Regions from separate parts of the Janthinobacterium sp. 78 genome, predicted to be linked through region 2. Evidence: predicted binding sites of a transcription regulator. Region 2 holds the regulator's gene; each other region holds the start of a gene.
The links. The regulator sigma-54, encoded in region 2, starts transcription at its own class of promoters, with help from an activator protein. The targets are predictions, from matches to a motif close to TGGCANGNAANCTGCTTT.

Region 1: a site for sigma-54 is predicted at 5,421-5,438, ahead of C8C92_RS02655 (EDSAP-1 family PEP-CTERM protein). Genes of this name have one in related genera too.
Region 3: a site for sigma-54 is predicted at 5,569-5,586, ahead of C8C92_RS04685 (TorF family putative porin). Genes of this name have one in related genera too.

Annotation. Positions count from the first base shown of each region.
Region 1 covers NZ_QENT01000001.1:611,646-622,014, forward strand. Annotated here, with positions in the region: gene C8C92_RS02635 (CpaF family protein) at 1-1,265, shown strand, start outside; gene C8C92_RS02640 (type II secretion system F family protein) at 1,274-2,251, shown strand; gene C8C92_RS02645 (type II secretion system F family protein) at 2,266-3,204, shown strand; gene C8C92_RS02650 (LytR C-terminal domain-containing protein) at 3,216-4,274, shown strand; gene C8C92_RS02655 (EDSAP-1 family PEP-CTERM protein) at 4,344-5,333, opposite strand; gene C8C92_RS02660 (hypothetical protein) at 5,545-5,919, opposite strand; gene C8C92_RS02665 (hypothetical protein) at 6,071-6,382, shown strand; gene C8C92_RS02670 (dodecin) at 6,397-6,603, opposite strand; gene C8C92_RS02675 (hypothetical protein) at 6,752-7,960, opposite strand; gene C8C92_RS02680 (methyl-accepting chemotaxis protein) at 7,976-9,850, opposite strand; gene C8C92_RS02685 (AAA family ATPase) at 10,024-10,369, shown strand, end outside.
Region 2 covers NZ_QENT01000001.1:848,605-858,973, reverse strand. Annotated here, with positions in the region: gene ilvA (threonine ammonia-lyase, biosynthetic) at 1-1,022, shown strand, start outside; gene queF (NADPH-dependent 7-cyano-7-deazaguanine reductase QueF) at 1,134-1,976, shown strand; gene C8C92_RS03750 (PTS sugar transporter subunit IIA) at 2,310-2,792, shown strand; gene hprK (HPr(Ser) kinase/phosphatase) at 2,829-3,764, shown strand; gene rapZ (RNase adapter RapZ) at 3,917-4,780, shown strand; gene C8C92_RS03735 (enoyl-CoA hydratase/isomerase family protein) at 4,904-5,989, opposite strand; gene raiA (ribosome-associated translation inhibitor RaiA) at 6,125-6,484, opposite strand; gene C8C92_RS03725 (RNA polymerase factor sigma-54) at 6,554-8,032, opposite strand; gene lptB (LPS export ABC transporter ATP-binding protein) at 8,037-8,792, opposite strand; gene lptA (lipopolysaccharide transport periplasmic protein LptA) at 8,792-9,355, opposite strand; gene lptC (LPS export ABC transporter periplasmic protein LptC) at 9,381-9,992, opposite strand; gene C8C92_RS03705 (HAD hydrolase family protein) at 10,038-10,369, opposite strand, start outside.
Region 3 covers NZ_QENT01000001.1:1,065,971-1,076,339, reverse strand. Annotated here, with positions in the region: gene C8C92_RS04710 (PTS fructose transporter subunit IIA) at 1-252, opposite strand, end outside; gene gshB (glutathione synthase) at 255-1,223, opposite strand; gene gshA (glutamate--cysteine ligase) at 1,321-2,619, opposite strand; gene amt (ammonium transporter) at 2,824-4,359, opposite strand; gene C8C92_RS04690 (P-II family nitrogen regulator) at 4,371-4,709, opposite strand; gene C8C92_RS04685 (TorF family putative porin) at 4,721-5,488, opposite strand; gene C8C92_RS04680 (accessory factor UbiK family protein) at 5,758-6,006, shown strand; gene C8C92_RS04675 (YifB family Mg chelatase-like AAA ATPase) at 6,118-7,638, shown strand; gene C8C92_RS04670 (hypothetical protein) at 7,703-8,248, shown strand; gene C8C92_RS04665 (DUF1840 domain-containing protein) at 8,429-8,773, shown strand; rRNA gene rrf (5S ribosomal RNA) at 8,835-8,947, opposite strand; rRNA gene rrf (5S ribosomal RNA) at 9,237-9,349, opposite strand; rRNA gene C8C92_RS04650 (23S ribosomal RNA) at 9,488-10,369, opposite strand, start outside.

The sequences.
Region 1 (10,369 bases), 240 kb from region 2:
ACCAGGAACTCAAAAAAACCATGCACCAGACGATACTCGACCGTATCGACCTGGAACGGTTAAAGCGCCTGACGGCGGAGCAGTTCAAGCACGAGCTGGCGCTGCTGGTACAGCGCGTCATCGAGGAAGAGCGCATCGTGCTGAACCAGCATGAGCGGCATAGCCTGGTGCTCGATATCCAGCACGAGATGCTGGGCTTTGGCCCGCTCGAACCCTTGCTGGCCGACGCCAGCGTGTCCGACATCCTCGTCAATACCTGCGACAAGGTGTATGTCGAGCGGGGCGGGCGGCTGCAGTTGACGGACGTGACGTTCCACGACAATGCGCACCTGATGAAGATCATCGAAAAGATCGTCTCGCGCGTGGGACGGCGCGTCGATGAATCGAGCCCGATGGTCGATGCGCGCCTGCCGGACGGTTCGCGCGTGAACGCCATCATCCCGCCGCTGGCCGTCGATGGCCCGATATTGTCGATCCGGCGCTTTGCCGTGCAGCCCCTGACCATAGCCAACCTGCTCGACTACAAGAGCCTGACGCCGCCCATGGTGCAGGTGCTGCAGGCGCTGGGGCAGGCCAAGGTGAACATCCTGATCTCGGGCGGCACGGGCAGTGGCAAGACGACCTTGCTCAACGTGCTGTCTGGCTTCATTCCCGGCAGCGAGCGCATCGTCACCATCGAGGATGCGGCCGAACTGGCGCTGCGCCAGCCGCACGTGGTACGCCTGGAAACGCGACCGCCGAATATCGAGGGCAAGGGCGAAGTGAGCCAGCGCGCGCTGGTGCGCAATGCGCTGCGCATGCGCCCCGACCGCATCATCCTGGGCGAGGTGCGCGGCGCCGAGGCGCTCGACATGCTGCAGGCGATGAACACGGGCCATGAGGGTTCGCTGGCGACCATCCACTCGAATACGGCGCGCGATGCGCTGGCGCGGCTGGAAAACATGGTCGGCATGGCCAGCGTGAACCTGACGCCACGCGCCACGCGCCAGCAGATCTGTTCGGCCGTGACGGTAGTGATGCAAGTGTCGCGCCTGACGGACGGCGCGCGCAAGCTGGTCAGCCTGCAGGAGGTGACGGGCATGGAAGGCGACATCATCGCCATGCATGAAATCTTCCGCTTCGAGCAGACGGGCGTGGATGCCGAGGGCAAGGTGCAGGGCCACTTCTGCGCCACGGGCGTGCGGCCGCGTTTCACGGAGCGCCTGCGCATGTTCGGCGCGCCGGTACCCGATAGTGTTTTTGATCCGGACCGCATCTACGAATAGGAGGCAGCATGGACCTGGTGTTCTACGGCTTTGCCGTGCTGCTGTTTGCCGCCTGCATCCTGATGGTGGAAGGCGCCTGGCTGTGGTGGTCGGGCACGCATGGCAGCGCGGCGCGGCGCATCAACCGGCGCTTGCGGCTGATGGCGGCGCTCGGCGAGGCGGGTGGGGAGCGGATCTCCATCCTCAAGCAACGCCGCTATGCGCGTGCGCCTGGCCTCGAGCGTTTGCTGCGGCGCGTGCCGCAGGCGGCGCGGCTCGACCACTTGCTGCTGCAATCGGGCTTGTCCTGGTCGGTGGCGCAATTCATCGGCGTCACGGGTGCCCTGTTGCTGGCGGCCTTGCTGCTGCTGGCGGCCTGGTCCATGCCCTTGCCTGGCGCCTTGCTGCTGCTGGTCAGTGCCGTGAGCGGACCGTGCCTGTTGGTGCTGCGCGCGCGCGCGGCGCGGCTGAAAAAGATCGAGGCGCAACTGCCGGAAGCGGCCGATTTCCTGGCCCGCGCGCTGCGCGCCGGTCACTCGTTTTCCAACGTGCTGCAAATGGTGGGCGACGAACTCAATGAGCCGATCAGCGGCGAATTCAAGATGGCGCACGAAGAGATCAATTACGGCGTGCCGATGAACGAGGCGCTGCAAAACCTGGCCGCGCGCATTCCGCTGACGGACTTGCGCTACCTCGTCATCGCCGTGCTGGTGCAGCGCGAATCGGGGGGGAGCCTGGCCGAAGTGCTGGTCAGCATCGCGTGCATCATCCGCGCCCGTTTGAAACTGCTGGGGCAGGTGCGCGTGCTGTCGGCCGAGGGGCGCATGTCGGCCTGGGTGCTGGGACTGATGCCGGTGGTGATGATCGGCGTCATGGCGCTGGTCAACCCGCAATACATCCGCCTGCTGTGGACCGATCCCAGCGGCATCAAATTGCTGTGGTACGCGGCCGGCATGGTGGCGCTGGGCGTGGTCTGGATGCGCAATGTGATACGTATCAGGATATAACAACAGGGGGTGGCATGAGCACTTCGCAACTGCTGTTTCTCGGGATTGTCTTCGTCGTGGTAGTGGCGCTGGCCCTGCTGGCGTGGCTGATCTTCATTCCCGGCACCTTGCGCCAGCGCCTGTTCGGCGCCACGGCGCCGGCGGCCAGCGACGCGGTGGCCGACTCTGGCTGGGTGGAGCGCGTGGCGCGCGTGGCGCAGCCGTTCAGCAAGCTGTCGCTGCCGGAAGAGGGCTGGGAGCGCTCGCCGCTGCGCACGCGTTTCATGAATGCGGGCTGGCGGCAAGCGAGCGCGCCGGCCCTGTACTTTGCGGCGAAAAGCGTTTTGGCCCTGCTGTTTCCCACCGTGCTGGGGCTGTATGCGGCCAGCGCCATGGCGGCGCAGATGCGCAGCGTGCTGCTGTTGCTGCTATGCGTCAGCGCTACCGTCGGCTATTACCTGCCGAACCTGGTGCTGGCCAGCACGGCCAAGCGGCGCCAGCGCGATATCTTTGAAAATATCCCCGATGCGCTCGACTTGCTGACCGTATGCGTGGAAGCGGGCCTGAGCCTGGAGCGTGCGCTGGTCAAGGTATCGGGCGAGATCCACATCAAAAGCATGGTGCTGGCGCAGGAATTGCAACTGGTACTGATGGAAATGCGCGCCGGCTTTTCCAAGGAAAAGGCATTGCGCAACCTGGCCTTGCGCAGCGGCGTGGAAGATGTCGATACCCTCGTCGCCATGCTGATCCAATCGGAACGCTTCGGCACCAGCATGGGCGATTCGCTGCGCGTGCATTCGGAAAACCTGCGCGGCAAGCGCAGTCTGCTGGCCGAGGAGGCGGCGGCGAAGATCGCCCTGAAACTGCTGTTCCCGCTGATATTTTGCGTCTTTCCCACCCTGATGCTGGTGCTCATGGGGCCGGCCGTGATCGAAGTCTATCGCGTGCTCGTGCCGGCCATGGCCAGCCGCTGAAAGGAGTCACCATGCGCTTGACGCTCTCCCGCCTGGCCGCCGCCTGTGCCTGCCTTGGCCTGGCCGCCTGTACCACGCAACTGGCGCATGCGCCGGTGCCGACATGGCCTGACGCCGATGCCGCCTATGTGGCGGGGCGCCAGCATTTCGAGCGGGGCGACCTGCCCGCCGCGCAAGCGGCCTATGAGCAAGCGCTGCGCCATGCGCCGCGCCACGTGAATGCGCGCAACGGCCTGGCCGTGCTGCATGCGCAGCGGGGCGAGCACGCCGCCGCGATCGCCCATTGGCTGGCCTTGACGCAGGAAGCGGGCATGGCGCGGCCGCAGCAAGCCTATCTGTTCAGCAATCTCGGCCATGCCTATTATTTGAGCGGACGCGATGCGCAAGCGTTGCCTGTGCTGGAACAGGCGTGTCTGCTCGATCCGCTCAATGCGCTGGCCTGGCAGCACCTGGCGCAGGTACTCGAACGGCTGGGGCAGCATGAGCGCGCCGCCCTCATGCGGCGCCAGGCGGCCAGCTTGCGGGAACACGACTTGCGGCGCGACCTGGCGCTCGTGCGCGGCGCGGCGGCGCCGCAGCTTGTGCCCGCGCCGGTGCCGGAGGCGCCGGCCATGGCGCGCGTGGAGATCACGCAGAGCGATGGCATGGCCCGCTTGCAGCGCGTACCGGCAGCGGTGCGCAGCGTACCCGCCGCAGTGCCCGAGCGGCCCATGCCGGCGGCGCCCGCGCCGCAGCCGCGCCTGGAAATTGTGAATGGCAACGGCGTGCCGGGCATGGCCGCCGCGCTGGCGCGCAGCCTGGCTGGCGCTCCTGTGCAGGTGGTGCGCCTGGCCAATGAAACCAGCTTCCAGGTGGCGCGCACGCGCGTCGAATACCTGCCCGCGCAAGAGCAGGCGGCGCGCCAGCTGGCCCGCCAGCTTGGGCCGCAGGTGCAGACCCAGGCCGCCGACTGCCCGGCCAGCGAGCTGCGCCTGGTACTCGGGCGCGACCTGAGTGACCCCGCCGTGCTGCACCGCTATTATCTGCAGCAGTTGCAGCTGGCGCGCCAGGCACTGGCACGGCTGGGGTAAAACGCCTCTGCCGGTGTCAACAACACGCGGCGTCTGCAAAGGCGCCGCGTGTTGTTGACATGCCAGTGTCTATTCCGGCTGGCGGCGGCGCGTGAACGCCAGGGCGGCCAGCCCCAGACCCAGCAGGAACAGGCTGCCCGGTTCCGGTACGGCCAGGGGATCGATGACGACGATGTCGGTGCGCGTGGACTTGGCGAAGTTCAAGGTATAGCTGCCGGCGGGCAGGGCGAAATTCGAGGTCAGGGAAAACAGCGCAAAGCCATTCGTGAAGGCGCGCCCGGTAGCGGGATCATTCGTGCCTGCCGTCAAGTTCAGGCTGAACGGGTCGAGGCTGCCGGCGCCATGGTTGCCGTTGATATCGCTACCATTGTTGGCGTCGCCATCGGGCGCGAACTGGAAGATCACGCCATCGGCGTTCGCGTTCGACAGGCAGCCGGCGGGGCTGGCGGCATTGCACGAGATATTGAAGATATCCATGATCGACACGTTCGACTTGTCGCCCATGGTCGTCACGCTGGTGCGCAAGTCGCGCCGTCCCATGAAACTGAAGGTGATGAAGCCGGCGCTCGACAGGGTCAGGTTGACGGAGCCGGTGAGCGTGTCGCCGGCCGTGGCCGTGGCGGCGCCGACCGTGTTGCGCTGTGCTTCCGCCACGGCTTGCACGCTGGCGCCGCCATTGAGCATGTTGCCGAAGGCGTGCGCATCGCCGCGCGCGAATTCCAGGGTGGAGCTGGGACTGGGTGCATAGTGGTTTTGCGGCAAGCCGCTGCAGCCGCCACCCGAACACACTTGCAGCACGTCGGCGTTGGCGGCCGGCCCCGTATTGACGGCGCGCGGATTGACGGCCACGCCGCCTTCGAAAAACGCGCTGTCGCTGGCATTGCGGTTGGCGCCGGCCAGCGACAAGCTGCCGGCACTGGTGGTGATCCGGAAATTGTTCAACTCATTGACGGCCAGGCCGTACGCGCCGGCCTGCGCCTGGCCGCTGGCCAGCAGGCTTGCCGCCGCCAGTGCGCCCAGCCAGCCCAGGGTCTTGCTTCGTGTGTGATCGACGTTCATCGCAGCCTCTTATCGTGGTCAGTCGCGGAAAATCCGGGGGACAAAGAATCCAGAGTGACTTGCCTGGATTCATCTCGTAGACTGGGATAAGCAGCTTGCGTGCCACACAAAAAAAGTAAATTGAATCAACTACTTGCGCAAAGCGGACTGAGCTGGATAGGGCGAAGTGTAAGAAAGGCCGACGCCGCTTGGCGGGCAGCGTCGGCCCGCCTCAGGTACCGCGGTGATAGCCCAGGTGGCCACCCGAATTGCTTGCGCAACCGCAACCGATGCGCGCCACTTCCTCACCTTCCGTCAATTTCCAGTTGGTAATGGTCGTGTGCTGCCAGTCGATGTCGCTTTTCTTGACAGGTTTGACCGTCAAGGTGCGCTGCTCTACATCTGTGTATTCCATCAGCTCCTCGTCGTCGGCGATGTCGAAATGGCGGTGGATCAGGGAAATGCCGAAGCGGTCGAGTGCGCCGTAGCGCTGCAGCACGTCGCGCAATTCGCGAAAGCAGGCCAGATCCGCGGGCAGCAGCGGATCGACGGCGGAAATATCGGCAACGGGTTGCCATTGCATGGCATGGATGTTCAGGCTGTGCATGATAGGCTCCTGTGCCCCGTGATGAGTGGCCCAGGCTGCCGGAGGGGCGCCGGCACGCCTGGCGAAATACCCATCGTGGCCGCAAAGCGGGTGCGGCGCTTGCGCCAGATCAAAGGTGCGGCACATCGCGCCACGCCCGGTAAAATAGGCCATGGCAAACAAAACTCCCACTTTCCCCGGCGCACGCACGGGCCGCGGCCAGGTCCTGGCCGTGCTGCTGTCGAACCGCGACCAGTCCGGTGCCGAACCGCTGCAAGGCCGCGTCTCGCTGGCCGCCATCGTCAAAGCGCTGAAACGCAAATACCACTGGCCCATCGAGACGCACAGTTTCCCCGCGAATACGCAGGATGGCCGCGCCAGCTGGGCGACCGTGTATAGCTTGCCGGAAAAGGTGATCGAGGCCGCGCTGGAGGCCGGCGGCCGCGAGTGGCTGGAGAGCCGGGCAGTGGTCGGGCGGCGGTGAGTTGCCGCCTTACCCTATTCGAGCCGGAAGCCGACCTTCAGCGTGACCTGGAAGTGCGCCACCTTGCCATCGACGATATGGCCGCGCGACTCGGTCACTTCATACCAGTCCATATGCTTGACCGTCAGCGCCGCCTTGGCAATGGCATCGCGTATCGCCTGATCGCTGCTCTCGGTCGATGTGCCCACCAGTTCGATGAGCTTGTAAGTATGTGCGGACATGATGTTTCCCCAGGTAGGAAAGCCAGACATCGGAGTTTGTTCTTCGCCAGCAAGTGCCCATAGTGCGCCTAAATGCGGCAGACGTCATTGCGCGGTGCAGCAATGCAAATGGCCATGAACCATTGGCGACGTCAGCAAGATTGCCCGCTCAGAAATAATACCCCGCCTGTAAATTGATCCTGCGCGTGTAGCCATCGTGCCGGAGCGAGGTCGACGCCAGCCCCCCTGCGTCCGGCGACAGATACGGGTGATGCTTGCCTAACATGAAGTCGGCGTAGAACACCCATTTCCCGGATGAAAAACTCAGTCCGCTAACGTTCTGCACCGAACTTTTGTAGTTGCCGACACGTTTGCGCAGGATGCTGTAGTCGTTATACAGCTTGAATCCGCCCAGCGGGCCCAGCGTGCCAGGGATGTCGTAGCTGAGGTTGGCGATATAGATATCGCCCTTGGCCGCCACCGGGTAGGGATAACCGAATGCGCCCAGGATGACGAAGCTGTTCGGGTCGAGCCCGCCGTAGGTCTGGGTCACGCCATGGCTGGTGCCATAGCTGTAGCGCAAGGCTTCCAGCATGACATTCCAGGGTCCCATGCCGCCCCGGTAGTGCAGCGCCACCGCATTGCGCCGCGTATCGCGCCCTTCGCTGCGGGTGTCGTTACGTATCGTGCCGGTCAAGGCGGACAAGCCCACTTCATGCTGGCCCGAACTGCCGATGTGCGCCACGACGCGGCCCGTGAAGGTATTGCGTTCGTGGTCGCGCTGGCCGGTGGCAAACCCCTGCTGGTCATCATCGGGCACGATATTATACGAGTAGCGGTTCGAAGCCCCGGCCGTATTGCCGCCGCCGCCATAGGAACCCCCGTCACGCGGATAAAAGCCCAGCTGCCACTCGACGGGGCCGGGTGGGCTGGCGTAGGTCACGCCGAGATCGTACTTGTCCTCGAAACCGGTGTAGAACGCCATCGACTCGTAAAAATTATTCGACGCGAACGGCTGCAGCCCGAACGGATTTTTCACCAGGCCCGCTTGCAAGGTGCTCTTGTCGGCCAAGCGCACACCGACCCAGCCGTGATGCAGGAAGTGCTGCCAATAGCCGCCCTGCCCCTTCGGGTACCGGTTGTAACGGTATTGCGCCGAGCCGATCAGCGTGCCATCGTCAAAATTGACGTCCAGCCGCGCCGTATCCAGGCCGACGAAACCGCTCCGATAGTCGTCCTGCCAGCTTTTGTAAACATAATTGAAGCGGATCGCGCCGCCGACGGTCCAGGGCGATCCGGCCACCTCTTCGGCCGTTACGGCGTTGCACAGCAATAACAACGCTCCCGCCAGGACGACACCACGATGGTTTGCAGACATGGTCAATCTCCCTTGTTAGTGCAGGCGCAGCGCGTCGCGCGACCCGGCCTGCGGCGCCCGCGACGGCAAGGCACTGCCGTCCATCTGCGGCAGCTTGAAGCCTGCGACCACCTCGGCCAGCGCGCTGGCCTGCTGCTGCAGCGATTGCGCAGCGGCGGCGGCTTGCTCGACCAATGCGGCATTCTGCTGGGTGTTTTCATCCATTTGCGTCACCGCCGTCCCCACTTCGGTGATGCCGCTGCTTTGTTCATGGCTGGCACTGCTGATCTGCTTGACGATACCGGCCAGTTGGCGAATGCTGTCCACCACCTCGCTCATGGTCACGCCCGCACTTTCCACCAGGCGGCTGCCCGCGTCGACCTGCGTCACGGAATCGCCGATCAGCGCCTTGATTTCCTTGGCCGCTTCGGCCGAGCGGCCGGCGAGCAAGCGCACTTCCGATGCCACGACAGCAAAACCGCGGCCCATTTCTCCGGCCCGCGCCGCTTCAACGGCGGCATTGAGCGCCAGGATATTGGTCTGGAAGGCGATCCCGTCGATGGTGCTGATGATGTCGACGATTTTGCGCGAGGCAATATTGATGTCGCCCATGGTCTGCACCACCTGTTGCACCACCTCGCCGCCACGCCCGGCCACCTGCGTGGCGCTGGCGGCCAGCTGGTCAGCCTGCATGGCGTTTTCGGCGTTCTGCTGGACAGTCGCCATCAGTTGCTCCATGGCGGCTGAGGTTTCTTCCAGCGCGCTGGCTTGCGACTCGGTGCGCACCGACAGGTCATTGTTGCCAGAGGCAATCTCGCCCGATGCTGTCCTTACCGTATCGGACGCCTCGCGGATTTGTAGCAGTACAGTGGCGATCTTGTCGGCGAAACGGTTGAAGGCGCTGGCAATGTGCGTCAGCTCGTCGCGGCCGGACGTATCCATGCGTCGCGTCAGGTCACCCTCCCCCGAAGCAATGTCTTCCAGCGCGTCGCGCACCAGTATCATGCGGCGCAACTGGCGGCTGACGAACAGCGACATCAAACCGCCGGCGGCCAGCAGGCACAGCACCGTGAGCACCACCGTCACGCGCAGCATCGACCTCAGCGATGCGGTAGCGAGGTCGCGGTCAACCGCCGTCAGCAGTATCCATGGCGTCCCCTCGACCTTGGCGGCGTACACCATCTGCGGGGCGCCATCGATCATCACTTCGGCATGCGCATTGCCCGCGACCAGGCGCGCCAGCAGCGCGGCATCGAGGCCGGCTGCCAGTTCGGTGACCGGCTTGAGCGTCAATTCCTTGCGCGCATGCGCCAGAATGGTGTTGTTCGTGCCATCGACGAGCACGGCAAAACTCTTTTCCGTGGGGTGGATGGCGTTGACTTTCCTGACCACCGAGGTCAGCTTTGCGTCAGCACTGACCACGCCGGCGAGCGCACCGCCAGCCTGTGCGAAAACGGGTTCCACGAAGCTCACGTACAGTTCGCCGGTACCGGCATCGGCATAAGGGGACGTGATGGCGGGGCCACCTGTCGACACCGCCAGCTTGTACCAGGGGCGCGCCGTGCCATCGAAGTCAGGTGGCACCGTCCATCCGCTGTAGTGAGCACGCTTGTCGCTCAAGGCAAAGCCCACCGAATCCAATGCTCCGGCCTGCCGGGCCGTATCGAGTGCGGGTTGGGGATCCGGCTGGGCCACCGCTACCTTCAATGCGCCCGCAATGCGCTGCTTGTCCTGCACCCACTCGGTCAGCTCACGCGCATACAGGCGCGTGACATCGTTGATCTGCTTGTCCAGCGAAGAGAGGACATTGGTACGCACGCTCACGAAGGTCACAGTCGAGAGGAGAACCAGCGCCACTGCGGCGATGGCAATGGCGATACCGATAAGGCGCGCACGCAAAGTGTGGAACATGGCAACTCCAAAATGGACAAGGGACGCATCGAACAGGGAAAGTCCACGTTTTCGTGCGAGCACGAAGCCTGGATTCAGCTATGCCGCAATAAACACAGTTAAACTCAGTGCAGCCTATTGCGTCAAGTCAACTAGTTTCACCTCATGGCAACTATCGCAAGAATGTGGTAAAAATGAAAATCCCCCTTTCTTGCCGGCAGCCATTTTTCGCATGGACGCGCGCCGTGGCGGTTCGGTGGTTTTCGCTTTCCTGGATCCGCAGCGTCAACGTAGCCATGTTCTGGCAACACTTGTGCTGTTCTGACGCTGCGCGCGCCGCCCGCATCGAACTGGACCACCAGGAAGAAACGGTGCGCCAGTTCGACCGGAGCATGCAGCGCGGCGAACGTGTGGTGAAAATCCGCTGTGGCGCCGACATCAAGCCCCTGCCCATCACCTGGCTGTGGCCGGGCTGGGTGCCGGCCGGAAAGCTGACCATCCTGGCCGGCGCCGCCGGTACCGGCAAGACCACACTCGCCC
Region 2 (10,369 bases):
CCATCCACGCCATCTTCGTCGCCATCGGCGGCGGCGGCCTGATCGCCGGCGTGGCTGCCTACGTGAAACAGATTCGCCCCGACATCAAGATCATCGGCGTGCAAACGGTCGATTCGGACGCCATGGCGCGCTCGCTGAAAGCGGGCGAACGGGTGACCCTGCCCGACGTGGGCTTGTTTTCGGACGGCACGGCCGTGCGCCTGGTGGGCGAGGAAACCTTCCGCCTGGCGCAGCAATATGTCGATGACATCATCATCGTCGACACGGACGCCATCTGCGCCGCCATCAAGGATGTGTTTACGGATACGCGCTCCATTCTGGAACCGGCCGGCGCGCTGGCCATCGCGGGCGCCAAGGCCTACGTGGAGCGGGCCAGCCTGAGCAAGCACCCCATCGTCAACCAGACGCTGGTCACCATCGCCTGCGGCGCCAACATGAATTTCGACCGCCTGCGCTTCGTTGCCGAGCGAGCCGAGCTGGGCGAGTTCCGCGAAGCCGTGTTTGCCGTCACCATGCGCGAACAGCGAGGCAGCTTCAAGCGCTTCTGCTCGCTCATCGGCGCGCGCAACGTGACGGAATTTAACTACCGCATCAGCGATGAAAAAGCCGCGCACGTATTCGTCGGCATCCAGATTGCCGACCGGCATGAATCCGGGGCGATGGCGAAGAAATTCGAAGAGCATGAATTCAAGACGCTGGACCTGACCCACGACGAGCTGGCCAAGTCGCACATCCGCCACCTGGTCGGTGGCAAGAGCCGCCTGGCCCAGGACGAGCTGCTGTACCGCTTTGAATTCCCCGAGCGCCCCGGCGCGCTGATGCGCTTCCTCGACAGCATGGCGCCAAACTGGAATATTTCCCTGTGTCATTACCGCAGCCAGGGCGGCGACGTGGGCCGCATCCTGGTGGGCCTGCAAGTGCCGCCCGACGAGATGGGAGAATTCGCCCGTTTCCTCGATACCCTCGGCTATCGTTATTGGGATGAGAGCAGCAATCCTGTGTACAAACTGTTCCTGGGGTAATAAGCCCAACTGCAAATACTGGGGTCGTACCCTGCAGGGTACGACCCCAGCCGTCGCCGTTGGGTTGAAATAGGCTACCATGCGTCCTTGACCGAACTACGCCACACGACCATGACCACCACCAACGACCTCGCCGAACTGTCTCCCCTGGGCAAAAGCTCCGCCTACCGCAGCGATTACGCGCCGGAACTGCTGTTTCCGATTCCGCGCCAGGGCAAGCGCGACGAGCTGGAACTGCGCGGCACCTTGCCCTTCTTTGGCCTCGACATCTGGAATGCGTATGAACTGTCGTGGCTGAACCAGCGCGGCAAGCCGCAGGTGGCCATTGCCAAGGTCAGCGCGCCGGCCGATTCGCCCAACATCATCGAGTCGAAATCGTTCAAGCTGTACCTGAACTCGTTCAACCAGACCAAACTGGACAGCCCGGATGCGCTGCTGGCCTTGCTCAAGCAGGATCTGTCGAACGGTTTTGGCGCGCCCGTGCAAGTGGAACTGACCTTGCAGGAAGACTTCGGCAAGCTGAAAATGGGCGAATTCGACGGCGTGCTGCTCGACCGCCTGGACCTGGAAATCACGCAATACACGCCCTCGCCGCTGCTGTTGAAGGCGGCACTCGATGAAGCACCGGTGGAAGAAAAACTCGTCTCGCACTTGCTCAAATCGAATTGCCTGGTGACGGGCCAGCCTGACTGGGGCAGCGTGCAGATCGCGTATGCGGGACCACAGATCGACCAGGAAAGCCTGCTGCGCTATCTGATCGGTTTCCGCGAGCACAACGAATTCCATGAGCAATGCGTGGAGCGCATCTTTGTCGATATCTTGCGCCAGTGCAAGCCGCAAAAACTGTCCGTGTATGCGCGCTATACGCGCCGCGGCGGGCTCGATATCAATCCGTGGCGCAGCAACTACAGCACGGGCACGATGCCGGGCAATCTGCGCAATGCGCGCCAATAACCTCGCGCAATACCTTGAAATCATGCCAACAGGAATGTTGGCTGTGTTTTAAAACAACGTTGCAGTAGTGCCTCAGAGCATGTCAAAGACGCTGAAAAATCGGAAAATCGGCATTCGGCGGCGGAAAAATCTGTTCGCCGCGTGTTTTTAATCAAGAAATAGCCGCTACACCCCGATGTTATTTTTTTGCTAAAATGATGGCGACATGGGCTGTCGCGCCCACTGCGCCCGCAGCGCGCGTATACTGTTGAGAATTGGCGTTACAGGCCGCGGAAACAGGCCTATAATTCGGCTCGCAAGCCCTCTGCGCATTGCACCATTTCATTGAGTGTCATGACTAATCTTAGCAAAATATTATCTCTCGAAAACGTCCTGCTGGACCTGGAAGTGTCCAGTAAAAAGCGCGCCTTCGAGCAAGCCGGCCTGATCTTCGAAAACAATTACGGCATCGCCCGCTCTACCGTTTCGGACAATCTGTTTGCCCGCGAACGCCTGGGCTCGACAGGCCTGGGCCATGGCGTAGCCGTGCCGCATGGCAGGGTCAAAGGCAGCAAGACCCTGAAAGCGCCGCTGGGCGCCTTCGTGCGTCTGGCCGAGCCGATTCCGTTCGAGTCGCCCGATGGCAAGCCCGTCAATCTGCTGTTTTTCCTGCTGATTCCCGATCATGTCACCCAGCAACATCTGGAAATTTTGTCGGAAATCGCTGAAATGTTTTCCGACGATGCCTTCCGCACGGCGCTGGCCACGGATCCGGAACCGAAATCCGTGCATTCGCGCATCGTCAATTGGCAACCCAGTCTGCAAGCGACGGGTTAAACTTCAGGTATTCCTCCACTCCTGAAGAAGACTGCCATGTTGCAAACGCCGCTGACGATACAACGCCTGTACGACGATAATCGTGAAAGTCTGCAACTGGGCTGGTTCGCCGGTTTCCCCGGCGGCGAGCGCCTGATCTCGGGCGACGTCTCGTCGGCCGCCGACCAGGTAGGCCACTTGAACCTGATCCATCCGGGCCGCATCCAGGTCTTCGGCCACCAGGAAATCAATTATTATCAGCGCCTGAAGGTCAACACGCGCACCCATGTGATCGGTGAACTGATCGCCGGCGGCCCACCCGCGCTGATCATCGCGCAAGGGCTGGAAACGCCGCCCGACATCCTCGCCATCTGCGACGAGCAAAACATTCCCCTGTTCTCCACCCCGCTGCCGGCCGCGCAAGTGATCGACTTCCTGCGCGTCTACCTGTCCAAAAAGCTGGCGCAGCGCATCATCATGCATGGCGTGTTCATGGACGTGCTGGGCGTGGGTGTGCTGATCACGGGCGATTCGGGCCTGGGCAAGAGCGAACTGGGCCTGGAATTGATTTCGCGCAGCCACGGCCTGGTGGCCGATGACGCCGTCGAATTCTCGCGTATCGCGCCCAACATGATCGAAGGCCGCTGCCCGCCCCTGCTGCAAAACCTGCTGGAAGTGCGGGGCCTGGGCTTACTCGACATCAAGGCCATCTTTGGCGAAACGGCCGTGCGCCGCAAGATGCGCTTGAAACTGATCGTGCACCTGGTGCGCCGCAACGCGCTGGAAGAGGAAGTCGAGCGCCTGCCCTTCCTGTTCCCCACGGAAGACGTGCTCGGCTTGCCCGTGCGCAAGGTCGTCATCCCCGTCGCCGCCGGCCGCAACATCGCCGTGCTGCTGGAAGCGGCCGTGCGCAACACGATTTTGCAGCTGCGCGGCATCGATACCTTGCAGGAGTTCATGGAGCGGCAACGACTCGCCATGAGTGGCGATTAACAACGTAGGTCGGATTAGCGGGGCAACGCCCCGCGTAATCCGACAACATTGTTGACGTGTGCAGCAAAGAAATACCACAGTCTAAATTGCAATCATTTGTAAAGATCATTGCCTCGGGAGCGCAGTGCCGATCTTTATTGTATGATCGGCGTATGCATATCGTCCTTATCACCGGAATATCCGGCTCCGGTAAATCCGTCGCGCTCAATGTGCTGGAAGATACCGGCTACTATTGTGTCGACAACCTGCCACCGGCCTTGCTGCCCAGCCTGGTGCAAACCTTGCTCGACGAAGGCACACCGCAACTGGCCGTCGCCGTCGATGCGCGCAGCGCCGAGTCGCTGGCCAGCCTGCCGCACAATGTGGCCCTGCTGCGCGACCAGGGGCACGACGTCAAGGTGATGTTCCTCACGGCCACCACGCATTCGCTGGTGGCGCGCTTCTCGGAAACGCGGCGCAGCCATCCGCTGTCGCACGAATTGCGGCCGAACCAGAACCCCGCCAGCCGCCGCACCCTGATCGAATGTATCTCGGAAGAACGCGAACGCCTGTCGGCCATCGAGCAATTGGGCCATGTGATCGATACCTCGGAACTGAGCGCGAACAAATTGCGTGCCTGGATCAAGGATATCGTCGCCTCCGAACGCGCGCCGCTGACCTTGTTCTTCGAATCGTTCGCCTTCAAACTGGGCGTGCCGCTGGACGCCGATTTCGTCTTCGACGTGCGGGCCTTGCCGAATCCCTATTACGACCTGGCGCTGCGTCCGCTCGACGGACGCGATGCGCCCGTGATCGCCTTCCTCGACGCGCAGCCGAGCGCGCTGGAACTGCTGGCCGACATCCGCGCCTTCATCGAGAAGTGGTTGCCGTCATTCAAATCCGACAACCGCAGCTACCTGACGGTGGCGCTCGGTTGCACGGGTGGCCAGCACCGCTCCGTGTACATGGCGGAACGGCTGGCGCAGTATTTCGGGCCGAACGAGCGCGTGGTTCTACGCCACCGCGAGCGCAGCTAGAGAACGCCAATAAAACCTACTGCGCGTCGGTATAGGTGGTCTGCGATGCTCACTGTGCGTAAAGCACAGTTCCGCTTCTCAACCACCTCTCCCTTCCGCTCGCTACGGTTTTATCCAGCGTTGTTACTTCAGATAATAAAGCGGATGCGCCGTGGCCGGCCAGACGGGGGCAAAGAAACGTGCCACCATGGCTGCATCGACCTCGTCCAGGCTGGCGGGGTTCCAACGTGGCGCATTGTCCTTGTCGACCACCAGCGCGCGCACGCCTTCGAGCACTTCGCCATGCGCGAAATTGTGGCGCACCACGCTGCGCTCCAGGCGCAGGCAGTCGGCCACACCCAGGTGGGCACCGCGCTGCAGCAATTCGAGGGTCACCGACATCATCAGCGGTGAACGCAAACGCATGGCCGCCAGGGCCTTGCCTGCGAACGCGCTGTCGTCCTGCGCCAGCGAGGCCATGATGGCGGCCACGGAAGGGGCGCCGAAGTGGCGGTCCAGCGCCGTGCGCGCGGTGGCCAAAGCAGAAGCCCCCGCCTCGGCCTGGAACGGCGCGGCCAGCGCCTTGATGGCCACCGGCAAGGCCTCGCCCGGCGTCGATTCGAACAGGGCCAGCAGCGCCCCCATCTGCGCCTCGGGCAGGTAGACATCGGCCAGCCCCGTGTACAGGGCATCGGCCGCGTTGATCGTCAAGCCCGTCAAGCCCAGGTACAGGCCCAGCTGGCCGGCCAGGCGGGACAGAAAATAACTGCCGCCCACGTCCGGGAACAAGCCGATATTGACTTCCGGCATGGCCATGCGCGTGCGGCCCGTGACGATGCGCAGGCGGTTGCCGGGCCCGGCTTGCGCCACGCCCATGCCGCCGCCCATGACCACGCCATCCATCACGGCGATATACGGTTTCGGGTAGAAATGAATGACATGATTTAAGGCGTATTCTTCTGTAAAGAAATCTTCCAGCAATGCACTGCCGCCTTGCGGCGTAGCCAGGCCCGCATCGTAAAAGAAACGGATATCGCCGCCGGCGCACAGGGCTTTTTCGCTGCTGGAACGGATCACGACGGCGTCCACCTGCGGATCGTCGCGCCAGGCCAGCAAGACGGCACTCAGGGCCCGCACCATCTCCAGCGACAGGGAATTGAAGGCTTTCGGACGGTCGAGCACGATGTGCCCGGTACGGTTGCGGATGGAGGTCTGGACGAAGTCGCTCATGGGAAAATGAAAGAAGTGAGAGTAGGCACATTCTAGCGCCTGCACGGGCAACATTGCGCTCGACAGGCAGGGGCGCAAAAAAGGGCGCAATGTGCGCCCTTAGTTGATCACAACCGGTTGAAAGTCGCAGGCCGTTTAGACGGCGGCTAATTCTTCTTCCGAGTTGTCTGGCAGATGCTTGATCGCCTCTTTACCGTGCCCTTGCACTTTGGTTTTGTATTTCATCACTTGCCTGTCCAGCTTGTCGATCAGGATATCGATTGCGGCATACAGGTCATGCGCCAGGCTTTCCACATAGACAGTTTTGCCACTCAGACGCAGGTTGACTTCGGCCTTTTGACGTTTTTCTTTCTCTTTGAGGTTATCCACGGTCAGAATCACGGCGATATCGATAACTTGATCGAAATGACGTTTCACGCGCTCCAGCTTCGTTTGTACGTATTCACGGATGGCTGGTGTCACTTCGAGATGATGTCCGCTGATGGTGAGATTCATACACACTCCTAAAGATGATCGGGTTCGTGCGGTCCATCCTATCCGGCCCGCAGAGGAACCGAAAAAAACTTACAAACACTTACGCAGGCTCACTGGCGGAATTTTCAACGCTTCCCGGTATTTGGCAACAGTACGTCGCGCAATCACCATGCCTTGTTCCCCCAGCATGTCCGCAATCTTACTGTCGGATAAAGGATTTTTAGGGTCTTCTGCTCCTGTCAGTTGCACGATCAATGCCCGTATCGCCGTCGATGATGCTTCGCCCCCCGCTTCGGTGGCGACGTGGCTACCAAAGAAATATTTCAACTCGAACATGCCGTGCGGGGTCAGCATGTACTTTTGAGTTGTTACCCGCGAGATAGTACTCTCGTGTAAACCCAGTGTATCAGCTATTTCACGGAGCACAAGGGGGCGCATGGCAACGGCCCCATGCGAGAAAAAGTTCTTTTGTCTTTCTACTATCGCCTGTGCCACGCGCAGGATCGTGTCGAAGCGCTGGCGCATATTCTTGATCAGCCACTTGGCTTCCTGCAACTGTGCGCCCATGGCGCCCTCGCCCTTGCCCTGCTTGAGCAAGTTGGCGTACATGGCGTTGACGCGCAGGCGCGGCATGACGTCGTTGTTCAGGGTGACTTGCCAGCCATTGCGCGCGCGCTTGACGACGACGTCGGGCACCACGTAATCGGACACGTCCGAGGCGAACACGGCGCCCGGATGCGGATTGCACTGGCGAATCACCGTTTGCGCTTCACGCAAGTCTTCCTCGTCGCAATCGAGGGCTTTTTTCAGCTTGTTGAAATCGCGCTGGGCAAACCAGGCCAGATGCTTTTCCACGATGACGAGGGCCATGCGCCGCGTCACCATGGCGACGTGCGGCAAACGCTTGATTTGCAGCGCCAGGCATTCGGATGCATTGCGCGCACCCACGCCGGGCGGATCGAAACTTTGCAACAGGGACAAGGCCGTGCGCATCTCGTCGGCGTCGATTTCCAGCTCTTCCGGCAGGCGCGCCAGGATGTCGTCGAGCGACTCTTCCAGGTAGCCATTGTCGTCGAGCGCGTCGATGATCAGCTCGACCAGCGCGCGGTCGCGCAACTCGAGCACCGTCACGCGCATCTGCTCCATCAGGTGCTCGCGCAGGGTGCAGTGATGGGCCTCCAATTGCGGACGCGAATCTTCGTCATCGGGCGCCTTGCCCCGGCTCGCCTCGCTCCAGTCGCTGTCGCCACCGTCTGCGGCGGCCGGGCTGTCGCTCGCCTCGCCGTCAAAGGTCTCCGCTTCGGCCGGCGCCGCAGGCGCATCCTGGCCTGGCGGCTGGGGCGGCGCTTCGGCCGGCGCGGCCGTGGAACTCAGGGCTCCGTCGGACAGCAGGCGCAGCGAATGGTCGAGCGGATCGTCGAGGCGCTCGAGCAAGGGATTGTCCGTCAGCAGTTGCTCGAGTTCCTGGTGCAATTCCAGGGTAGACAATTGCAACAGGCGTATCGATTGCTGCAACTGCGGCGTCAGTGCCAGGTGCTGCGAAGTGCGCAGCTGCAATGATTGTTTCATTGGCTCACATGCGGAAGTGTTCGCCCAGGTAGACCCGGCGTACCGACTCGTTCGCGATGATGTCGTCGGGGCGTCCCGACGCCAGCACCGAGCCCTGGTTGATGATGTAGGCACGGTCGCAGATACCCAGCGTCTCGCGCACATTATGGTCGGTGATCAGCACGCCGATATTGCGCTCCTTCAAGAAGCGCACGATGCGCTGGATCTCGATCACGGCAATCGGGTCGACACCGGCGAACGGTTCGTCGAGCAGCACGAAACGCGGGTCGGTAGCCAGCGCGCGGGCGATTTCCACGCGGCGTCGCTCGCCGCCCGACAGCGACAGCGCCTGGTTCTCGCGCAACTTTTCAATCTGCAAGTCAGCCAGCAATTTATCCAGGCGCTCCTCGATCTCGGCCTTCTTCAAAGGACGGCCTTCGACGGTCTGGATTTCCAGCACGGCGCGGATATTGTCTTCCACCGTCAGCTTGCGGAAGACGGACGCTTCCTGCGGCAGATACGACAGGCCCATCTGCGCGCGGCGGTGGATCGGCAGGCGGGAAATGTCCACGCCGCTGATATCGATGCTGCCGCCGTCCGACGGCACCAGGCCGACGATCATGTAGAACGAGGTGGTCTTGCCGGCGCCGTTCGGGCCCAGCAATCCCACCACTTCGCCGCATTCGACTTGCAGCGATACATCATGCACGACTTGCCGCTTGCCATAGGTTTTTTGCAGCCCGCGAACGATCAGGGTGCTGCCGCAACGTGTATTGTCCATTAGTTCTTTCCTGGTGCGGGCGTGGCCGGCGCCTTGGGCTTCGGCTGGATCACCATGCGCACGCTGCCGCCATCGGGGGTGCTGGTGCCGCTGTCGGAATTTTCCATTTTGAATACTTCCTTGCGGCTGTCATACGAGATGAAGGCGCCGTTGGCCACGTCGGTCACTTTCGTGCCTTCCAGGCGCGTCAGCTTGGCCTTGGAAAACAGTTTCACCACTTCCGTCTTGTTATCGTATTCCACGCGCTCCGCCTCGCCTTCCACCCACAGGTCACCCGCGCCATCGCGCTTCTGGCGGAAGGTGGCCAGCTTGCCGGGATCGGCCCAGAAGGTGATGAACTGGTAGCCTTGCGGGTCTTCCGTGATCAGGGCCCGGCCCGCCTTCATGGTCAGAGTCCCTTTCACCAGCACGACGTCGCCCGTCAGGGTACGCACCTGCTTGACGTCATCGACGTGGCCGCTACGTGCCGTGATGACGGCTTCCTTCTCGGAATCGGCCTTCTCGGCATGCGCCACGCCCATCATGGCCAGAGAAAATACGGTCAACAGCAAGATATTCTTCATAGTATGGTTTCCTTGTTTCATTCTGTCATTTTGCCGCCGCAGCCGGGCGCGGTTTCGGCGGGAGGACCATGCGCAGCGCATTCGACACTTCCACCACGCCGGTGGCGTTATTGGCCTTCATGCCGATGCCATTGATGCGCGAGGCGCCCGTCAGGATATCGACAGGCACGTCCGTTTCCATTCTTTCTTCATCCGGGAATACCGTCAGCGCTTCCGTCTTGACTGTCAGGTTCTGCGCCTTCGGACTGGCCACGCGGTCGATCACGACATTGCGGTGCAGTTGCAGCCGGGTATTGCCCTGGTCGATATGCGCCAGTTCCGCATTCATGTTCATCGGCGGCATGCCTGGCGTGAGCTTGCGCACGAAAGGCTGGTCGATATCGGAGGAATCATCGAGCGGATAATGCGTGAGCTTGGTGCCCGACACGATATAGCTGGGTTTACCCGTCAAGTCCATGCGCACCAGGCTGAAATTGGTGATGAAATAGTCTGGCTCATCCAGATGCTTGCTGGCCGTGATGTCCTGGGCATTCTTGTTCATCACTTCCAGCAGCCAGAAGCTGCCCAGCGCAAAGACGACGGCCCCAAGCACGGTAAAAATCATGCGCCAGCGATGGGCGCCTCCTGGCTTACGCATAGGCTTTCACTCTTTCAAATCTGACTGGCGGCAAGGCGATGCGCCTCACTCCAGGAATGGCGCCATGACGCGCGCATAGTTATCCTGCGCGCGCAGCAGGAATTCGCAGATCTCGCGCACCGCGCCACGACCGCCGCCGGCCTGCGTCACATGGTGCGCCAAGTCCAGCGCTTCCGGACGCCCGCCCGGCACGCTGACGGCAAAGCCCACGCGGCGCAGGATGGGCGCATCGATGACATCGTCGCCGATATAGCCGCATTGCTCTTCCGTCAAGCCCGTCAGCGCCAGCAGTTCGCGAAACGGCGTCAGCTTGTCGTGACCGCCCTGGTGCACATGGGTAATGCCCAGGTCTTGCGCGCGGCGCGCCGTGATGGCCG
Region 3 (10,369 bases), 220 kb from region 2:
CCCCGCATCGGCCAGCTTGTTGCAGCAGTTCGACGGCGTGCCACCCTTCACGTCGGTAATCACCAGCACGCCGGAGCCGTCGTCGAGGCGGCAGATGGCTTCCGACGCCAGCTTTTGCACTTCCGCCAGGTCCTGGTCGGCGACGACGTCGATGGCTTCAAAACGTTCCGTTGGCCCGCGAAACACATGCGCGCAGGCGGCGATGAATGCCTGTCCCAGCGGGGCATGTGTCATGAGCAAAATCCCTACCATGGTCATTTCACCTTCTGATGCTGCTGCGCTTGCGCAACGCCATGCTCGACGGCGTCGACAAACATGGCAGCCACATCAAAACCCGTCTGCTGCATGATTTCCTGGAAGCAGGTCGGGCTGGTGACATTGACTTCCGTCAGATAGTCGCCGATCACGTCCAATCCTACCAGCATCAGGCCGCGCGCGGCCAGGATCGGACCCAGTTTTTCAGCGATTTCCAGGTCGCGCGCCGTCAATGGCTGCGCCACGCCCGTGCCGCCGGCGGCCAGGTTGCCGCGCACTTCGCCCGCCTGCGGGATGCGCGCCAGCGAAAACGGCACCGGCTTGCCGCCGATGACGAGGATGCGCTTGTCGCCCTTGACGATGTCGGCAATAAAACGCTGCGCCATGATGGTCTGCGCGCCGTTCTCGCTCAAGGTCTCGATGATGGCGCCCAGGTTCAGGCCATCGGCCTTGACGCGGAAGATGCCCGTGCCGCCCATGCCGTCGAGCGGCTTGAAGATGACGTCCTGGTGCTTGGCGTGGAAGGCGCGCAGGCGCGCTTCATCCGACGTTACCAGGGTCGGCGAGGTGAATTCGGAAAACTGGGCAATGGCCAGCTTTTCATTGTTGTCGCGGATGGCGGACGGCTTGTTGAAGACGCAGGCGCCCTGTTTTTCCGCCAGTTCCAGCAGATACGTGCCATACACGTATTCCATGTCGAACGGCGGATCCTTGCGCTCGATGATGGCGTCCAGGGCCGACAAACGTACTTCCTCGGTGGAGACCACCTTGTACCAATCGTGTTCGTCACCGGTCAGCTCGATATGTTTGACCCATGCCGTGACGATGCCCTCTTCCAGCGCCATGTCTTTCTGTTCGAAGGCGTACACGGCGTGGCCGCGCTTGGCCGCCTCGCGCATCATGGCGAAGGTGGAATCTTTGTAAGTCTTGAAGCCTGCCAGCGGGTCGGCAAGGAATGCAATTTTCATGGTGCGTCCAATCGGGGAGCCTGAATAAGGAATGCTTGATTCTAGCCGAGATCGCCAGGCGCGGTAGTCACCGCGCCCGGCAAACCTCATTGGTGGATCAATACACCTCGGGATTCGGGTCCGTACGCTCCATTTCCAGCGACGCGGCCAGCAAGGCCAGACGCGCCACCACGCCGTACACATAGAAGCGGTTCGGCGCGGCCGTGCCCGGCTTGGCCTTCAAGTCCGGCACCGCATGCTGCTGGGCAAACGCCAGCGGCACGTACTGCGAACCGGGCGCGTTCAGGTTCTGATCCACGCCCCGCTCTGCGTGCACGCGATAAAAGCCGCCCACCACATAGCGGTCGATCATGTAGACGACGGGCTCGGCCACGGCATCCTTGATGCTTTCGAAGGTCGGCACGCCTTCCTGGATGATCACATCGGTTACCAGCTGGCCATCCTTGACGATCGACATTTTCTCGCGCTGCTTGCGCGACAGATCGCGCACTTCACTGGCGTCGCGCACCGTCATGATGCCCGTGCCATACGTGCCCGCATCGGGCTTGACGATGACGAACGGCTTTTCCTTGATGCCGTATTCCTTGTATTTCTTGCGGATCTTGGCCAGCAGCACGTCGACGCTGGCGGCCAGCGCATCTTCGCCCTCGCCTTCCTGGAAATTGACGTCGCTGCACTTGGCGTGGAAGGGGTTGAGCATCCACGGATCGACATCGATCATCTTGCCGAATTTTTTCACCACTTCATCGTAGGCCGTGTAGTGGTTGCTCTTGCGGCGCAAGGCCCAACCCGCGTGCAAAGGCGGCAACAGGCTTTGCTCATGAATATTTTGCAAGATATCGGGAATGCCGTCCGACAAGTCGTTATTCAGCAAGATCGTGCACGGATCGAAATCCTTCAAGCCCAGGCGGCGGCCGTTGTTCAGGCGCACGAGCGGCTCGATGACGAGCATGTTGCCATCTGGCAACGCCAATGGCGTCGGCTGGGTGATCTCGGGCGACCATGAGCCCAGGCGTACGTGCAGGCCCGTCTGGCGGAAGATCTGCATCAATCGCGCCACGTTTTGCAGATATTGCGGCGTGGTGTTGTGCAATTCCGGCACCATCAGCAGGTTGCGGGCATCTGGACAATACTTGTCGATGGCGGCCATGGCCGCCTGCACGGACAGGGGCAGCATTTCCGTGGCCAGATTATGAAAACCGCCAGGGAACAGATTGGTATCGACGGGCGCCAGCTTGTAGCCCGCATTGCGCAAGTCTACCGAGCAATAGAAGGGCGGCGTGTGCTCTTGCCACTCCATGCGGAACCAGCGCTCAATGGCCGGCGTCGCGGCCAGAATCTTTTTTTCGAGGTCGAGCAGCGGTCCGGTCAGGGCCGTGACGAGATGGGGAACCATAGTTACATCCTTAAATTATGTGCAGTATTCAAAAAAGCACACAGAACTGCCGACTATATTACCGTGTAAGTACCCCAAATCGGGGCAAAACCCTTGTTTTAAAGACCTTTTCCATTCGCACAACGAAAAAAAGGCACCTCAATGAGGCGCCTTTTCCAGCCGGACATGCCGCGCCGGGGCGCTGGCATGCCAGATAATTATCATTTAACCATGATATGCCTGCTCGCCGTGGCTGGTGATATCGAGGCCTTCGCGCTCTTCTTCTTCCGGTACGCGCAGGCCGATGACGATGTCGACCAGTTTATAGGCGATGACGGAAACCACGGCCGACCAGAGGATGGTGGTGCCGACCGCTTGCGCCTGCACCCACACCTGATGGCCGATCGAGTACGGATCCGCCGACATCTTGTTGGTGACATAGTCGAAGATGCCCTGGCCGCCCAGTTGTGGTGCAGCAAACACACCCGTCAACAAGGCACCCAGGATGCCGCCCACGCCATGCACGCCGAACACGTCGAGCGAATCATCGGCGCCGATCAGGCGTTTCAAGCCATTCACGCCCCACAGGCAGACGACACCGGCCAGCAAGCCGATGACCAGGCCGCCCATCGGACCGACAAAGCCGGCCGCCGGGGTGATCGCCACCAAACCGGCAACGGCACCCGATGCGCCACCGAGCATCGATGGCTTGCCTTTGCTGATCCACTCGCCAAATACCCACGACAGGGTGGCGGCGGCAGTGGCCAGCAAGGTGTTGACGAAGGCCAGGGCCGCCACGTCGCCCGCTTCCAGCGAGGAACCGGCATTGAAACCGAACCAGCCCACCCACAGCAAGGATGCGCCGATCATGGTCATCGTCAGCGAGTGCGGCGCCATCGATTCGCGGCCGTAGCCGACGCGCTTGCCGATCATGATGGCGCCCACCAGGCCGGCAACGGCGGCGTTGATGTGTACCACGGTGCCGCCGGCGAAGTCCAGCGCGCCTTTTTGCCAGATCCAGCCAGCCTTCAGGGCTTCGCTGGTCGAGGTGGCGGCGTTGGTGATCAGGTCAGGACCGGTCCAGAACCACACCATGTGGGCCGCTGGCAGGTAGGCGAAGGTGAACCACAGCACGACGAAGGCCAAAACCGCGGAAAACTTGGCGCGCTCGGCAAACGCGCCGACGATCAGTGCGCAGGTGATGGCAGCAAACGTGCCCTGGAAAGCCACGAAGACGAACTCGGGAATGACGACGCCCTTGCTGAAGGTGGCGGCGGCGGCAAACGTGCCCTTGGCCGGATCCCAGATACCGTTCAGGAACAGGCGGTCGAAGCCACCGAAGAAGGCGGTTTTTTCCGTGAAGGCGATCGAGTAGCCGTAGATGCACCACAGCACGATGACCAGCGCGAACACCATGAACACCTGCATCAGCACCGACAGCATGTTCTTCGAGCGCACCAGGCCGCCGTAGAACAGGGCCAGGCCGGGGATGGTCATCAAAATCACCAGCAAGGTGCTGATCATCATGAAGCTGGTATCGCCCTTGTTGGCGACGGGCGCGGCGACTGGCGCGGCAGCGGCCGGGGCCGGTGCGGCGGCAGCGGGCGCGGCGTCAGGCACGGGCGTCACGGCGGGGGCGGCAACGGCCGTAGTCGTGGCCGCCTCCGTCTTGGCGGGCGCATCGGCAAAGCTCGGCGTGGCGACGCCAAACGCACACAGGCAGGCTATCCCGGCGAGCAATTTTGTTATATTTTTATGCATCAATATTCCCCTTAGAGCGCTTCGTTGCCGGTTTCACCGGTACGGATGCGGATGACCTGTTCCAGGTTGTAGACGAAAATCTTGCCATCGCCGATTTTACCGGTACGCGCGGCACCTTCGATCGCTTCGATAGCCTGGTCGACAATGGCGTCATCGACGGCCGCTTCAATCTTGGTTTTTGGCAAGAAATCGACGACATACTCAGCCCCACGGTAGAGTTCCGTGTGACCTTTCTGGCGGCCGAACCCTTTCACTTCAGTGACGGTAATGCCTTGCACATTGATAGCCGACAAGGCTTCACGCACTTCGTCCAGTTTGAATGGTTTAATGATTGCGGTAATCATTTTCATGGCAGTCTCGCTTAAAAGGTTTTGGACACGGTCAGCACGAGACCGGATTTCGCCAGGTTCTTGCCATTCGGTGCCAGCGACGTGATGTTGGCCTTGACGTAAGCCAGGGCGACTGTTGCCATGCCGAAATCCTTGGTGACACCCAGCTTGTAGTCGGTGTAGCTGAGGGAATCGTTATGCGCGACCTTCTGGCGGCCCACATGCAGGTTCAGCAGATAACCTTCGTACATATCGATATTGGCGCCCACATCGAGGTAGCCGCTGTTCTTGCTGTCGGCGACACCAAACAGATTGGTCGTCGAGTGCGAGTACTTGATATAGGCAGGGCCATAGCCAAGCTGACCGTACAGCTCGAAAGTGTTGGCATTGGTGCTCAGCCCATTCGAGGGATAGAAGTAGTACAGGCCGCCCACGTCATAGGTGAAATCCTTGCTGATCTCGCCCCGCTTGCCGCCGTAGACATCCCATTCCAGGTTGGTATCGCCGCCGCCATCCTTGATCCATTTGATGCTCGACAGCCAGGTGCCCACGTACAGACCCGTCGGATTGTGGGTATAGTCGGCACCGCCGCTGATGGCAGGATCGAGACGGCTTTGCGACACGCCACGGTAACGATAGTCGCTGGTCAGCGCCACGTTGTAGCTCACCACGTTATCAGGTACGGCTTCGGCCGCAGCAGGCGCTGCCACCGCATCCTGGGCCATGGCGCTACCGCACACGGCGGTCATGGCCAGCGTCAACGCTGCTACTAAAGTCATGTTCTTGGACAGATTCTTCATGGCGATTCCCTTTTATTGAACTTTTAAAGCGGTTGAGGTTTAAAATCTTGGCTGGAGATCACAAAGCGTTCATACCTTCTTTAGCAGAATACGTGCCAGCTCTCAGCCACCTTGACAGGTGCATTTCCGTCCATACCTACCCTGCAAGCCCTTGGGCATGCGGAAATGGGCTGCTGAAGCGTTGTGGATTTACCTATTTCCGCACCAGATTAACACCGCTGTGCACCGCAATGGTGCGATGCACATGCCGCACCATAAAAGGACTGACCATGGACATGAATACCTTCTTTAACGACTTGCAAGGCAAGATTCACCAGGCCATCGAGAACTCGCCGGCCAAGGATATCGAAAAAAACGTGAAATCGATGATGACCCAGGGCTTCGCCCGTCTCGATCTCGTCACGCGCGAGGAATTCGATATCCAGGCGCAAGTGCTGGCCAAGACCCGCGCCAAGCTCGATGCTTTGGAATTGCGCCTGATCGAACTGGAAACGCGCCTGAACGACCCAAAGGCATAAAGTACCGCCAGCAAGGTCGCGTTATACACGGCCTTGCTGGCATATCTCAAGCCTGACAGCGCTTCAAGCGCTAGACTGATCCTGACCGCGCTCGCGCCACAGGGGAGTCTGATGAGTCTGGCCGTCCTGAAAAGCCGCGCCCTGGCCGGCATGGAGGCACCCGAGGTAAGTGTCGAAGTCCACCTTGCCAATGGCTTGCCCTCGTTTACGATAGTCGGCCTGCCGGATACGGAAGTGAAGGAATCGCGCGACCGCGTCCGTGCCGCGCTGCAAAACTGCGGCTTTGACATGCCGGCGCGGCGCATTACGGCCAATCTGGCGCCGGCGGACTTGCCCAAGGAATCGGGCCGCTTCGACTTGCCCATTGCGCTGGGCATCCTGGCCGCCTCCGGCCAGTTGCCGGGCGACCAATTACACCACTATGAATTCGCGGGCGAACTGTCACTGTCGGGCCAGCTGCGCCCCATCCGCGGTGCGCTGGCCATGACTTTTGCCATGCAGCGCAGCCAATCGGGCACACCACGCGCCTTCATCCTGCCGCAAGCGAACGCGGACGAGGCGGCGCTGGTCAGCGATGCCTGCATCTATCCCGCCCACAGCCTGCTCGAGGTCTGCGCGCATTTTGCCGCGCCCGCCAGCCAGACGGCCCTGCAACGCCATCAACCCGTGCTGGCAGCGCACGCTTTTGCGTATCCCGACTTTGCCGATGTGCAGGGGCAGCAGCAGGCGCGACGCGCACTGGAAGTGGCGGCCGCGGGTGGCCACAACGTCTTGATGGTGGGGCCGCCTGGCGCGGGCAAGACCATGCTGGCCAGCCGGTTTCCCGGCGTGCTGCCGCCCATGAGCGATGCAGAGGCACTGGAATCGGCCGCAGTGCATTCGTTGGGCGGCCACTTCAAGGTGGAACACTGGAAACGCCGCCCCTATCGTGCACCGCACCAGACGGCGTCCGGCGTGGCCCTGGTGGGCGGCGGCAACGTGCCGCGCCCGGGAGAAATCTCGCTGGCACACTGCGGTGTGTTGTTTCTCGATGAAATCGCCGAATTCCAGCGCCGGGTCCTCGATGTCTTGCGCCAACCCATGGAATCGGGCGTCATCAGCATTTCGCGCGCGGCCCGCCAGGCCGAGTTTCCTGCCCGGTTTCAGTTGATCGCCGCCATGAATCCCTGCCCGTGCGGCTACCTGGGGCATGCTTCCGGCCGTTGCCGCTGTACGCCCGACGCCGTGCTGCGCTATCACAGTCGCCTGTCCGGCCCGCTGCTCGACCGTATCGACCTGCAAATCGAAGTTGCCGCCATGCCACCGGCGGCGCTGGGGCGGCACGCAGGCCCCGGCGAAAGCACGCAATCCATCGCCACGCGGGTAGCGGCAGCCTTTGCCCTGCAGCTGGCACGCCAGGGGAAAGCGAACCAGCGCCTGAGCAGCACGGAAATCGAACAGCATTGTCGCCTGGAGCCACATGGCGAACAGTTGTTGCATGGCGCCATGGCGCGCCTGCACTGGTCGGCACGCACCTACCACAGGGTACTGCGCGTGGCGCGCAGTATCGCCGACCTGGCAGGCAGCCCCACGATCACGCAGCCGCATGTCGCCGAAGCGATCCAGTACCGGCGCGTACTGCGTGAAATGTAAGGAGTGCAATGAACGCCACATGTGCGCGATTGCGCGTGACTGGCGGCACTGCTACCATCTGCTGATGAAAAAACCATCACTTGCCCTCTCGCTGGCTACGCTCGCGGCCGCCAGCATCCTGTCTGCCTGCAGTCCGAAATTCGACTGGCGCGACTATCGCAGCCCCGACGCTCAGTTCACGGCACTGTTTCCAGGCAAGCCGGCCGTGCTGACGCGCGAGATCGATCTCGATGGCAAGAAAGTCAGCCTGACCATGACGGCGAGCGAGGTTGATGGCAATACCTTCGCCATCGGCAGCGCCGTGCTCGACAACGCAGAACAGGCGCAAGCGGCCCTGCCCGCCATGCAGACTGCCCTCTTGAAAAATATCAACGGCACTGTGCGCAGCGAAAAATCCGCATCGGCAGCCAGCAGCACTGCTGCCGGAATACATCAGCGCAGTTCGCTCAGCATCGAGGCCAGCGGCACGCAGCAAGGCAAGCCTGTCCTGCTGTTCGGCCGTTTTGTGGCCCAGGACAAGCACATCTTCCAGATCATCATTCTCGGTGAAGAGCGCAAGCTGTCGCGTGACACCATCGACACCTTCATGGACTCAGTGAAGCTGGATTGAGACTTAGCGATCGCTTAAACAGGCAGCTGCCTGGAACAGCCGCCCTTGTAAATACGTGTGTTGTCCAACAGATGGCGATATCCGGCGCGCAAATGTGCAATCCGCGCAATCGGACGGACTGTGCGATATTTCAAGTCGTGATATTGTTTCGACACTAACAACAAGTCTCAGAAAGCCCCTATGTTGATCTCATTCAAATCCAAATCCTCCCCTGAAGTGCTGATGTACCAGGAACATGCCCAGCGTATCCTCGACATCCTGCACAAGAACCCCACGCGCGGCGTCATTACGCCAACGGAAGCAGGAGATGCCCTGGCCCTGCTGGAAAAAGAAGTCGCGGAAAGCAAATTGCATCCGGAAAATGACATCGAGCACGATACCCATACGCCGGAAACGCTGGAAGATGGCGAAACGGGCACCCATGCGCGCGCGCAAAAAGTGCATTTTTCGCAGCGCGCCTATCCACTGATGGAGATGCTGCGCTCGGCCAAGGCGGAAGGTGAAAGCATCACCTGGGGCATCTGATCCGATGAATGTTGCAGACGAAAAAAAACCCCGCACCTAGCGGGGTTTTTTTATATAACAAGCCTGACGATAACCTACTTTCACACTGGTTGCAGCACTATCATCGGCGCAAAGTTGTTTCACGGTCCTGTTCGGGATGGGAAGGGGTGGGACCAACTTGCTATGGTCATCAGGCATAACTTTTTCAACAGCCTGCTCCCAACGGGGCAGCAAACCATCAGATCTGAGGAGGCGAATTATACCGTAGGTCAGCTTAGCGCGCAAGCGTATAAGCCTCTCCCCCGAACGCCAACAATGTTGTCGGATTACGCTACGCTAATCCGACCTACCGGCTCTGACCGTAGGTCGGCGTAGGTCGGCTTAGCGCAACGCGCGTAAGCCGACAGCCAGCACCAAACAAAACCGCCAGACGAAAAAAAACCCCACCATTGCTGGCGGGGTTTTTCTCTACTGCGAATAACAAGCCTGACGATAACCTACTTTCACACTGGTTGCAGCACTATCATCGGCGCAAAGTTGTTTCACGGTCCTGTTCGGGATGGGAAGGGGTGGGACCAACTTGCTATGGTCATCAGGCATAACTTGTACTGGCATTTGTCCTCAGTGGAGCGACAAAGCCTGAATCTGGAAGAAGCAAAGATTGGGGTAATGAATAGTAGTATCAACAAACGCACAACGTTGTACCGTCTTATCCTCTGTACCTGCTAAGGTTATAGGGACAAGCCGTACGGGCAATTAGTACTGGTTAGCTTAATGCATTACTGCACTTCCACACCCAGCCTATCAACGTCCTGGTCTCGAACGACCCTTCAAAGAGCTCAAGGCTCTGGGAAATCTCATCTCAAGGCAAGTTTCCCGCTTAGATGCTTTCAGCGGTTATCTCTTCCGTATTTAGCTACCCGGCAATGCCACTGGCGTGACAACCGGTACACCAGAGATACGTCCACTCCGGTCCTCTCGTACTAGGAGCAGCCCCCTTCAAATTTCCAACGCCCACGGCAGATAGGGACCAAACTGTCTCACGACGTTTTAAACCCAGCTCACGTACCACTTTAAATGGCGAACAGCCATACCCTTGGGACCGGCTACAGCCCCAGGATGTGATGAGCCGACATCGAGGTGCCAAACTCCCCCGTCGATATGAACTCTTGGGAGGAATCAGCCTGTTATCCCCAGAGTACCTTTTATCCGTTGAGCGATGGCCCTTCCATACAGAACCACCGGATCACTATGTCCTACTTTCGTACCTGCTCGACTTGTCAGTCTCGCAGTTAAGCACGCTTATGCCATTGCACTATCAACACGATGTCCGACCGTATCTAGCGTACCTTCGAACTCCTCCGTTACACTTTAGGAGGAGACCGCCCCAGTCAAACTGCCTACCATGCACTGTCCCCGATCCGGATAACGGACCAAGGTTAGAACCTCAAACAAACCAGGGTGGTATTTCAAGGTTGGCTCCACGAGAACTAGCGTCCCCGCTTCAAAGCCTCCCACCTATCCTACACAGATTGGTTCAAAGTCCAATGCAAAGCTACAGTAAAGGTTCATGGGGTCTTTCCGTCTAGCCGCGGGTAGATTGCATCATCACAAACA